DNA from 2 places in the Longispora urticae genome. Region 2 is predicted to be linked to the other one. Evidence: riboswitches for the same ligand, from Rfam matches in the RefSeq annotation. Region 2 holds a riboswitch; the other holds the start of a gene.
The links. Region 2 has a riboswitch for cobalamin ahead of PT931_RS13940 (LPXTG cell wall anchor domain-containing protein). Riboswitches for the same ligand answer to the same signal wherever they lie in the genome.
Positions count from the first base shown of each region.

Region 1: linked by a shared signal. The riboswitch ahead of PT931_RS21235 (CbtB domain-containing protein) and the one ahead of PT931_RS13940 (LPXTG cell wall anchor domain-containing protein) in region 2 are both predicted to bind cobalamin.

Region 1 covers NZ_JAQZSH010000031.1:6,256-12,078, forward strand. The annotation lists gene PT931_RS21220 (GbsR/MarR family transcriptional regulator) at 1-502, shown strand, start outside; gene PT931_RS21225 (TDT family transporter) at 566-1,738, shown strand; gene PT931_RS21230 (CbtA family protein) at 1,788-2,525, opposite strand; gene PT931_RS21235 (CbtB domain-containing protein) at 2,525-2,761, opposite strand; cobalamin riboswitch at 2,794-2,991, opposite strand; gene PT931_RS21240 (MFS transporter) at 3,024-4,259, opposite strand; gene PT931_RS21245 (GntR family transcriptional regulator) at 4,520-5,311, opposite strand; gene PT931_RS21250 (glutaminase) at 5,694-5,823, shown strand, end outside.
Region 2 covers NZ_JAQZSH010000022.1:268,942-274,764, reverse strand. The annotation lists gene PT931_RS13950 (low temperature requirement protein A) at 1-867, shown strand, start outside; gene PT931_RS13945 (S8 family serine peptidase) at 876-3,062, shown strand; adenosylcobalamin-variant (AdoCbl-variant) riboswitch at 3,128-3,200, shown strand; gene PT931_RS13940 (LPXTG cell wall anchor domain-containing protein) at 3,284-4,456, shown strand; gene PT931_RS13935 (hypothetical protein) at 4,453-5,187, shown strand; gene PT931_RS13930 (CbiQ family ECF transporter T component) at 5,177-5,823, shown strand, end outside.

The sequences.
Region 1 (5,823 bases), on a different contig from region 2:
CCGCCGGCCAGCTGACGCCGAGACCCGCCGCCCCGTGACCGCGCTGCACGACGCCGCCGAACGGCTCGCGCTCGTCTTCGTCGAGAACGGCATGCAACGCATGGCCGCCCGGGTCTTCTGCGCCGTCCTGTTCGCCGAGCGGGAGACCGTGACCGCCGGGGAGATCGCCGAACAGCTCGACGTGAGCGCCGGCGCGGTGTCCGGGGCGATCAAGACCCTGATCACCGTCGGCCTGATCCAGCGGGTGCCCGCGCCCGGCAGCCGCCGCGACCACTTCCGGTTCCAGACCGACGCGTGGGCCACCCTGCTGACCAGCAAGAACAACGTGCTCGACGTGATGCGGCAGGCCGCCGACGAGGGGATCGCGGCGGCCGGCATCGACAGCCCCGCCGGGGAGCGGTTGGCGGAGATGCGCAACTTCTACGCGTACATGCTCCAGGAGACGGAGCAGATGCTCGACCGTTGGCGCGAGTACGAGGCCCGGGGCCGAGCTATAGGGTAGCCCTATGTCCCGGTAGGCAACGGACACCTACCGACCTGCGGAAACGCGGCCGAGACTGGGTGCATGAGGAACTTCGGCCCGAACTGGTTCGCGTCCGTGATGGGCACCGGCATCGTCGCCACCTCGGCGGCCACCCTGCCGTACGCGGCCCCGGCCCTGCGCCCCGCCGCCGTCGCCGTCTGGTTCCTCGCGGCCCTCACCCTCACCGCCGTCACCACCGCCCACCTCAGATCCCGCCGCCGGGCCACCGGCACCCGGGGCGACCGCACGACGAAGGCGAACATCGCGGGCCACTCCCGCGCCGTGGCCTCCCCGGACCCCACCGCCGACGGGGGCCGGCCCGGATCCGATGTCGGCGGACCGGTCGACCACGCCGCCGCCCAGTTCTACGGCGCGCCCCCCATGGCCCTGCTGACCGTTGGCGCCGGCGCGCTCCTCCTCGGCCGCGACGTGCTCGGCACCGAACTGGCCGTCGCCGTCGACGCCGTACTGTGGACCGTCGGCACCCTGTTGGGCCTGGCCAGCGCCGTGGCCGTCCCGTACCGGATGATGAGCCGCCCCGGGCCGGCCCCGGCCTCCCCGACCTGGCTGCTGCCCGTCGTCGCCCCGATGGTCTCCGCGTCGACCGGCGCGCTCCTCGTACCGCACCTGCCCGCCGGCCAACCCCGCCTCGACCTGCTGCTCGCCTGCTACGCCCTGTTCGGGGTCAGCCTCGTCGCCACGCTCGCGATCCTGCCGCAGATCTGGGCCCGGCTGGTCCGGGAACCGCTGGCCGCCGCGGCCGTCCCGACCCTGTGGATCGTGCTCGGCCCGCTCGGCCAGTCCGTGACCGCCGCGAACCTGCTGGGCGACGCCGCGCACACCGCCGTGGCCGGCCCGACGGCGCACGCACTGGAGCTCTCCGGCCTGCTCTACGGCGTACCCGTCTTCGGCTTCGCCCTGCTCTGGATCGTGCTCTCCGGCCTGCTCACGGCGCGCGCGGCCCGGGCGGGACTGCCGTTCACGATGACGTGGTGGAGCTTCACGTTCCCGGTGGGGACCTGCGTGACGGCCGCGACGGGGCTGGCGCACCGGACCGGCTCCCACGCGTTCGCCGTGCTGGCCGTGGCGTTGTTCGTGCTGCTGGTGGCGGCCTGGGCCACGGTCGCGACCCGCACCGTGCACGCCCTGCTCCGCCCCGGGACACCCTCGGCCGGGACCGTCCCGCAGCCCCGGGTGCTGGAACACTCCCGCTGAAACGGGCGCGGCCCCCGTCAGGGAACCGCGCCCGCGGGCACTGCTCGTACTAGGAGGCCGCGACGGCCTCGGGAGCCTTGGCCCGGGCCGGAACGCGCAGCCCGGTCAGGCCGAGCACCGCGCCCATCCCGATCCACAGGATCACCATCGTGCCCGCCGCCAGGACCCGGAAGTCCCACAGCAGCTTCGGCGACACCTCGATCGCGTCCGGGTTGTTCGGCAGGATCACGAACATCAGCACCAGCGCCAGCACGGGTACCGCCGCGACGACCAGGTGCCGGACCGGGGTGGCCGCGCCCCGGCTGACCAGCCAGGAGTGCAGCAACAGCGCCCCGGCGACGGCGACGAGCCCCATCACCGTGGCGGCGAGCCAGGCGTCGGTCCGACCGTCCACCGTGTCGCCGTTGCCGACCCCGGGCGGGTTCGCCGGGTAGCGCAGGAACGGCAGCAGCCAGACGCCTACCAGGCCGGCCGTGGCGAGCCGCAGCGAACGGCCCCACACGTCGGTGTCGAGGTCGGAGCGGTGCACCAGGAAGTACACGAGGCCGAACAGGGCGCCGAGGGCCAGGCCGACGGCGAGCAGCGCCACCATGAGGCCGAAGTGCTGCTCACCCCGGGTGAACACCTCCTCGCCGACCTCGCCGGCCGCCGCCGAGCGGGCGGACTCGATGTCGACCGCCCGGTCCATGACCGGCTCGGCGACCAGCCGGGCGAACCCGCCCGCGAGCACACCGGCGGCGCCGCCGGCCAGGAGTCCCCGGCCGAGCAGCGACAGTACGGAGGCCATCAGTGGCAGGGGGCGCCGGCGACGTGCCGGGCGTCGTGGGCGAACTCGTGCACGAAGTTGCTGTCGAAGGACAACTTGCCGAGCAGCGGGGCGAGCAGCGCGCCCTGGTCGATGAACACCGCGTACAGCGTGAGCAGCGCGAACACGACCGCCATGGTGACGATGATCCCGTCGCGGACCGGGCGCAGGGCGGCTCCGGTGTCGGCGACGGCACCGGGAGTGGTCAAGGAAGCCATCTGGTACTCCTCCCCGGGGTGTCCCCGCCCCGGTATCGGGAGAACGACGGGTCAGTGTCCTGACTCCCGGATCGTCGTCACCCCTCGGCCTTCCCGCCCGTGGGGCAGTGGCCGCGTACGAGGGAGAACTCCCCGGTCACAGTGGCGGGACCGTCCCGGATTCACACCGGAGTTCCTGCGCACCGTCGTCTCATTGTTAATTTGTGCGCACCCAGCATCGACGCAGAGTGCTCCACAGTCAACCCGAACGTAGTGCTGTTCATCACATCCGAACGTGCGCGGATTCCCGTTCCCGGCCGAGCCTCCGCACGCCGCGCACGGCGAACAGCGCCAGCGCCGACGGCACCCCGACCAGCGTCATCACCATCAGCGTCGGATGCAGCCCGAACGCGTCGGCCGCGGGCCCGGCCAGCGCCATACCGACGGGCATCGATCCCACGGTGACGAGGAGATCGAACGACGTCACCCGCGACAGCGACCCCTCCGGAATGTGGGTCTGCAACGCCGTCTCCCACAACGTGAAGAACAACGACACCGCCACCCCGGTCACGCCCTCCAGCACCGCGATCACCACCAGCGACCCGCCCCCGCCGATGATCAGCGCCTGACACGACGCGACGGTCAGCGCGGCGGCCGCCACCAGCAGCGGACGGGCCGGCCGCCAGCGCAGCGCGATCACGTCGCCCACGATCGACCCGACCCCGAACGCGGCCACCACCACCGCCCAGCCCTTCGCCCCGCCCAGTTCCCGCTCGGCGAGCACCGGACCCAGGACGAAGACCGAGGGCAGGACGACCAGGTGGTACACGGCGGCGGCGGTCAGGGTCGACCACACCCAGGACCGGGTCCGCACCGCGCGGAACCCGTCGCGCAGCTCCGCCAGGAAGTTGCCGGCCTCCTCCACCGTCCCCGCCCGGGGCCGCAACCGGGCCAGGTACACCGCGCTGATCGCGAACGTCAGCGCGTCGACCGCGAGCGCCCCGCCCGGCCCGAACGCCACCACCAGCCCGCCCGCGACCGCCGGCCCCGCCACCAGCCCGGCCGACATCACGAACCCGCGCAGCGCGTTGGCCTCCTGCAACCGCTCCGGCGACACGGTCAGCGGCACGAGCCCGGACATCGCGGGACTGAAGAAGGCGTCGGCGGTACCGAAGATGCCCATCAGCACCACCAGGTGCCACACCCGCGCGTCCCCGGTGAACAGCAGCACCGCGGCCACCACCTGCGTGCCGCACCGCACGATGTCGGACACCAGCATCACCCGGTGCCGGGGCAGCCGGTCCGCCCACACCCCACCGACCAGCGTGAACAGCAGGAACGGCACCGTGGCCGCCGCGATCACCCAGCCCACGTCGGCCGCGCTCCCGCCGATGGACAGCACCGCGAACGGCAACGCCACGAACGTCACCCGGTCACCCAGGCTGGACCAGGCCTGCCCCGCGAACAGCAGCGCGAACTGCCTCTCCTCACGCAGGACGGCGGGCCACGGAATCCTCATGGCGGGATTCTCGCCGGCCCACCCCCACCGGGCCACCGGTTTAACCCCAGATCAACCCCCTCATCTGGGTACGGATCCCCGGGGCCTTCCGCGACGCCGGCACCGCGCCCGGCGGGTGCTGACCTGTGCCGGTCCGCGCGCGGGCGCCGGGGGCCGGCCCGGTCGGGGACCGGGGACGGAGATGTGGGAGAGGTGCCGATGCGCGGTGGTCGCCGCCCCACTCGTAGCCATATAAGGGTTTGGAGGGGTTGACCTGGGGGTCAGGCCAGGAAGACGTCGGGGCCGTCCGGGAGTTGGGCGCGCGGGCCCGGCACCTTGTAGTCGTCGGTGAGCAGCGTCGTCGGGCCCGGCCAGGTCGACTGGGTGACCTCGATGGTGCGCCGGTCCCCGTCGAACGCGGTGTGCAGCAGGGTCAGCACCGGGGTGTCGGCGCGGATCTGGAGCGTCTCGGCCTCCTCCCGGGTGGGCAGCCGGGCGCTGAGCTGGTCGGTCGCGTAGACGTAGCGCCGGCCGCTGGCCTCCTCCACCTCCTGGTAGAGCGGCCGGGTCAGCGGGGTCAGCCCGTCCAGCGGACTGCCCTGGACCTCGGTCGGCCGCAGCCAGCTCGCGCTGACCTCCACGACCTGGTCCTGGCTCGTGACCAGGGACCGCCGGACCAGCAGCTCCGCGCCGTCGGGCAGCCCGAACGCGCTGGCCACCTCGTGCGGGGCGGGGGAGCGGCCGACCAGGGTGACCTGCTGGCGGTAGTGCCCGTTGGGGTCGGAGTGGTAGCCGCGGGTGGTGCCGTAGCGGCCCCGGGCCAGGCGGGCCAGCTTGCGGCGCACGCCCCGGACATAGGTGCCGGAGCCGGGCCGGGTGATCAGCAGCCCCTCGATCCGCAGCTGGTCGATCGCGCGCTGGGCGGTCTGTTTCGCCACGCCGTAGATCTGGCCGATGTCGGGGATGGACGGCAACTTCTCGCCGGGACCCCAGTCACCGTGCTGGATCTTGGCACGGATCTGGTCGGCGATCTGGCGGTGGGGCCACTCGGCGGCCCCGGGGTTGACGGACACGGGCGCCTCCCTCGCAGGTTCCTAGGATGCCACAGATGTGTGACCGATGCCACGACGCAAGGGATTTCTCCCTATCGGTGGGTGGACAACCGGCCATAGCGTGGCCGTACCGCCGACCCTCGGCGTGACCTCCACCGCGCCGGGGCGTCAGGTCCCCGGCGGGCCGGGCCGGGCCTCGCGGGCGGTGCGGGTCCCGGCCCGTGGGCTGGACGTTCACTCGGCTGTCAGGGGTCGGTCAGGTGACGTTCCGCAACGTGCTGTCCGACCGGGACACCGTGGTCGGCGTACGCCACGGGTGGGTGGCGCGCGATACCACTCTGAGGGGGGTGGGAGGAGGGGACGGGTCCCGACCCGTCCCCTCGCCACCCACGGTGGGGACACAATGACCGACATGGAGTACCCGCAGATCCTGGAACAGGTCCGCGCGCAGATCGCCGGCGAGATCGGCGGTGGCCGGGTCGCCGACTACATCCCGGCGCTCGCCGCCGTCGACCCCGGCCGGTTCGGGATGG
Region 2 (5,823 bases):
CTGGGCATGGCCGTCGCCGCGCCGCACGGGTTCAGCCGGTGGGGCGGGCTGGCCCTCGTCGGGTTCTACGCCCTGCTCCGGCTGCTGCTCTGGCTCGCCGCGATCCGGATCACCGGCGCCCGGCACCTCGACCCGTTCTCGGTCACCCTGCTGGTGAGCTGCCCGCTGTACGTGGTCGGCGCGCTCCTCGACGGGCCCTGGCGGCTCGGGTTCTGGTTCCTGGCCGCGTTCGTCGGGCCGTTCGTGTTCCGGCCCAAGGTCAAGGGGCACCGGTACGAGGCCTCGCACCTGCCCGAGCGGTTCGGGCTGTTCGTGATCATCGCGCTCGGCGAGAGCATCGTGGCCGTGGGCGGGCAGGCCACCGGGGCGCCCTCGGACTGGGCCACGATCCCGTTGGCGCTGGTCCTGACCGTGGGGCTGTGGTGGACGTACTTCCACTACGGCGCGCCCGCCGTCCGGCACGCGCTGGAGACCGACCCGGTGCAGGCCCGGATCGTCCGGCAGGTGTTCAGCGTCGCGCACTTCGGGTACGTGTTCGCCATCATCCTGATCGCCGTCGGGCTGAAGAAGACGGTCGGGCACCCGTTCGACGTGCCGCACAAGACGGCCGAACTCCTGCTGGCCCCCGGGGTGGCGCTCTACCTGTTCGGGTTCTGCTACGCCCGGTGGCGGATGTTCGGCGCGGCCCTGTGGCCCCGGTTCGGCGGCGCGCTGGTGTGCGTGGGGCTCGCGTTCGCCGCGCCGTACCTGCCGCAGTTCGGCACCGCCGCGCTCGCCACGGCCGTGCTGCTCGCCGTGAACGGGATCGAGGCGTGGATCGTCGAGACTGGCCGAACGTTGCCGGTGGTGGCGCTGCGACGCGGATAATGTCGCGTATGCGGGGAGTCGGGGTCTGGGCCGTCCTGGTCACCGGCGTCCTCCAGATCGGCGGGTGGATCGCCGACGAGATCCCGGCCGCGCTCAGCCTGCCCCGCCCGCCGTCCTGGGTGTGGGCGATGCTCTGCCTGGTCAACGCGGTGCTGGTGTTCGCGCCGGCGGAGCTGCTGTCCCAGCGGGGCCGGACCGCGCCCGCCCGGATGGCCGGCCAGATCTGGGCGACCGCCGCCGCGGCGCTGGCTCTGATGGGGCTGGCCCGGCTCGTACCCATCCCGCACGACGAACTGTCCCTGGGTTCTCTCGCCGTGATCACCGGCCTGGTCGCCTTCGGGGTGCGGCTGTTCCGGGGTTGGACGAGCCCCGAGGGCCGGCCGAGCGGCTGGGCGGTCGCCGTCGGGCTCACCTGCCTGCTGCCCTGGCTGGTGTTCGGGGCGCTCGGCGGGCGGCTGGAGACCCTGATGGCGGTGCTCGCGGGCATCGCGACCGGCGCGCTCGCCCGGTCGGTGCTCGACGGCCGGTTCTGGGCCGCGTACGGCCCCGACCAGCTCGTCGCGGGCACCGTCGCCGGGGTCGCGCTGTGCGTGCTGGCGGCCGGGGTCGGCGCGTTCGGCGTCAACATCCTCGAACTGCTCGTCCTGCCGCCGCTCGGCTATGTCGCCGCCCGGCTGCGGCACACCTGGCTGCTGGTCGCGATCGCCGCCCTCGGACCGCTGGCCTTCGTGGACCCCGAGGAGCTGAACTTCGTCCTCGGGTTCTCCGACGTGCTGTTCTACGGGATCGTGTCCGCGCTGTGTTCCCTGGCGCTGGCGGCGATGGCCGCGTTCGTGCTGCCCCGCACCCTGAAGCGGGGGCTCGCCGCCGCGCTGGTGATGACCGTGGTCGCCGGCTGCGCGTACACCCTGCTCGGCAACCCCGACTTCTACGGCAACCGGCTCTTCGTGATCATGAAGGCGCAGGCGGATCTCGGGGGCCTGTCCGGGCCGGCCGCCGTGCACCGCAAGCTCGTCGACACCGCCGAGGCCAGCCAGGCCGAACTGCGCGGGACCCTGCGCGACCGGCACATCCCCTTCACGCCGTACTACCTGGTCAACGCCATCGAACTCGACGGCGGCCCCGTCCTGCGGCTCCGGCTGGCCGCCCGCCCCGACGTCGCCCGGGTCCTGATCAGCCAGCGGCTCCGCCCGATCTGGCAGCGCGGCGCGCCGGCGGGCGGCACCCTCGGCCCGCCCGACGGCCCCACCTGGGACATCCGCGCCATCGGGGCGGACCGGGTCTGGCGCGACCTCGGGGTACGCGGCGCGGGCACCCTGGTCGGGCACGTCGACACCGGGGCCGACGCCACCCACCCGGCGCTCGCCGACGGCTACCGGGGCGGGCCCGACTCCTGGTACGACCCCTGGTACCACTCCGCGCGGCCCACCGATCTCGACGGCCACGGGACCGGCACCGCCAGCCTCGCGGTCGGCCGGGGCGGGGTCGGCGTGGCCCCCGACGCGCAGTGGATCGGCTGCTCGAACACGGCCCGCAACATGGCCAGCCCCGGGCTGCACCTCGACTGCCTCCAGTTCGTGTTCGCGCCGTTCCCGGCGGGCGGGGACCCGTTCCGGGGCGATCCGGCGCGCGGGGCCAGGATCCTCACCAACTCGTGGGACTGCACGGACGAGGAGGGCTGTGACCCGCAGTCGCTGTACCCGGCGGCCCGGGCCCTGGAGGCCGCCGGGGTGTTCGTGACCGCGGCGGCCGGCAACTCGGGGCCGTTCTGCCGGAGCATCACCGAACCACTGGCCACGTATCCGCAGGTCGTCACGGTGGGGGCCACGAACGAGCAGGACCAGGTCGCGCCGTACTCCAGCCAGGGACCGGTCGGGCCGCTGATCAAACCGGACATTCTCGCTCCGGGTACCGACGTGGTCCTCGCCCGGCCCGGCGGCGGCTACGGCACCGCGTTCGGCACCTCGATGTCGGCGCCGCTCGTGGCGGGGGTGGTGGCCCTGATGTGGTCGGCGAACCCGGCGCTGGTCGGGGACCTGGCCCGGACCCGGCAGATCCTCACCGCCACCGCGCGGCCCACGGAGCCGGCCCCGCCGTCGCATCTGCTCTTCCAGCGCCGTAAATGCGGCAAAGTAGGCAACCCTGGCATTGTGGACGCATATGCAGCGGTGTCGATGGCCAGGGCGGGGACGTGATCCACAACATGCCTGGTTGACACGGGTATGCCGGGCTCGGAACACTGACCCACAGCAGCACCACGTGACCGCGTGGGGAAAGTCCGGTGAAACTCCGGCGCTGACCCGCAACGGTAGAGCCCGAGCACCCGCCGGTCACGTCGCATCCCTCCCGTCGCGGTCTACGGGGTGGCGCCCGGGGCACCGGGATCCATCATGGACCCGGACAGAAAGGCCCCCTCGTGCGCAGAACCCTTCTGGTACCGGTCGCCGCCGTGGCCCTCAGCCTCGGCCTCGCTGCCCCCGCCCAGGCGGCACCCGTCACCAAGGACGCGAACCAGGCCGCGGCCGGGTGGCTCACCACGCAGCTCAAGGACGGCGAGCGCCTGCAGTCCTCCGGTTACGACGACGCCGGGCTGACCATCGACGCGGTCCTCGCCTTCGACGCCGTGGGCGTGGCCGGCGACGCCGCCGCGAAGGCCACCGCGTGGCTGGTCAAGCCGGACAGCGTCGCGAACTACATCGGCGACGGCGCCAAGGAGTCCTACGCGGGCGCGCACGCCAAGCTCGCGCTCCTCGCGCTCGCCCAGGGCAAGGACCCGGAGGCGGTCGGCGGCCGGAAGCTGCTCACCGAGCTGGCCGCGCTCCAGGAGGCTTCGGGCCGCTACTCCGACAGGTCCGAGTACGGCAACTACAGCAACACGTTCAGCCAGTCGCTGGCCGTGATCGCGCTGCAGCGTACCCCCGGGAAGGCCCCCGCCAAGGCCGTGGAGTTCCTGGTCGGCAGCCAGTGCCCCGACGGCGGCTTCCCGCAGGACTTCGCGCAGCCCACGTGCACCGGCAGCGTCGACGCGACCGGGCTGGTCGTGCAGGCCCTGTTCGCCGCCGGGAAGTCCACCGAGGCCGGCAAGGCCCTCGACTGGCTGACCGCCCGCCAGCAGGCCAACGGCGGGTTCACCTCCGGCGCGGCCGTGCCGGACAAGGACAACCCGGTCAACGCCAACAGCACCGGCAACGCCCTGGCCGCCCTGCGCACCGGGCAGCGCACCGCCGCCGCGACCAAGGCCACCACCTACCTGACCGGCCTCCAGATCGGGTGCGCCGGTCCGGCCGACCAGCGCGGCGCGATCACGTTCGACGGCACGTTCACCGCCGGCAAGGCCCCCCGGGCCACGGCCGGCGCGCTGTTCGGCCTCGCGAACGGCTCGCTGAACACGGTCAGCAACAAGGACATCGCGGCCGCCGCGCCGAGCCTGGACTGCACCGTGCCGGCCACCGCCACCCCGACCCCGACCGCCGGCCCGGTCCTGCCCGTCACCGGCTCGCCCGCGTCGCTGCTCGCCTGGGCCGGCGCGGCCATGCTGGCCCTCGGCGCGTGCACCGTGGCCCTGGCCCGGCGTCGGCGCTCGGCGTGACCCTCCGACGACTGCTCGCCGCCGCGGCCCTGGTCGCGGCGGCGGTCGTCGTCCCGGCGGCCCCGGCGCGGGCCGCCTGCTCCGGCGTCACCGTCGTCGTGGACTTCGGCTCCCTGGGCGGCGGCGTCCAGACCCGGTGCGCGGGCGGCGATCCGGGGACCGGCCTCCAGGCACTGGAGTCGGCCGGGTTCGGTTACAGCTTCGTGCCCCGGCAGGCCGGACTGATCTGCCAGCTCAACAGCCGGCCCGACCCGTGCAACGGCGCGCCCAAGGACGCCTACTGGGCCTACTACCACGCCCAGCCGGGCGGTTCGTGGACATACAGCGACGAGGGCGCCGGCAGCTACGACCCGCCGGCCGGCAGCGTCGAGGGCTGGGCGTTCGGCGCGGGCCGCCGCCCCGGCATCGCGCCCCCGGCCGCGCCCGCTCCCCCGCCGCCCCCGGTACCCGTGCCGCCCGCGCCGACCGCCGGCCCCGGGCACCCGCAGCCGGGTGGCACCACCGCACCGGGCCCGCAGTCAGCGGCACCCTCGGCGGGCCCCAGCGCCGCCGCTACCCCGGAGCCCTCGGGGGCGCCGGCCACCGTGCCCGGGTCGAATACCCCCACCCCCGCCGCGGCCACCCCGAAGTCGGAGAAATCCGCCGGGCTCCCCTGGCAGCTGGGCCTGCTCGCGGTCCTCGTCCTCGGCGGGCTCGCGTTCTGGCAGGTCAAGCGTCGCCGTGCCCAGTAGGTTGCACCCCGGCGCGTGGTGGTTGTGGGCGCTGGCGCTCGGTACGGCCGCGAGTCGGACCACCAACCCGTGGCTGCTGCTGCTCGCGCTGGCGGTCGCCGGCTACGTCGTCGCGGCCCGGCGCTCCGGGGAGCCGTGGGCCGACTCGTACAAGGTGTTCCTCCGGTTCGGGCTGGTCGCCATCGCGTTCCGGCTCGGGTTCCACGCCCTCCTCGGCGGGTACGGCGGCACGCACGTCGTGTTCACCCTGCCCCGGATCCCGCTGCCCGACTGGGCGCAGGGCATCCGGCTCGGCGGCCCGGTGACCGCCGAGGGCCTGGTCGCCTCGTTCTACGACGGGCTGCGGCTCGCCGTGCTGCTCGGCTGCATCGGGGCCGCCAACGCCCTGGCCAACCCGAAGCGGCTGCTCCGGATCCTGCCCGCCGCCCTGTACGAGGTCAGCGTCGCCGTGGTCGTCGGCCTCACGGTCGCCCCGCAGCTGGTGGCCAGCGTGAAGCAGATCCGCCGGGCCCGAGCGCTGCGCGGGGACACCAAGCGCCGGGCGCGCGCCATCCTGGTACCCGTCGTCACCGACGCCCTGGACCGGGCCCTCGCCCTGGCCGCCGCGATGGACTCCCGGGGCTACGGCCGGCGCGG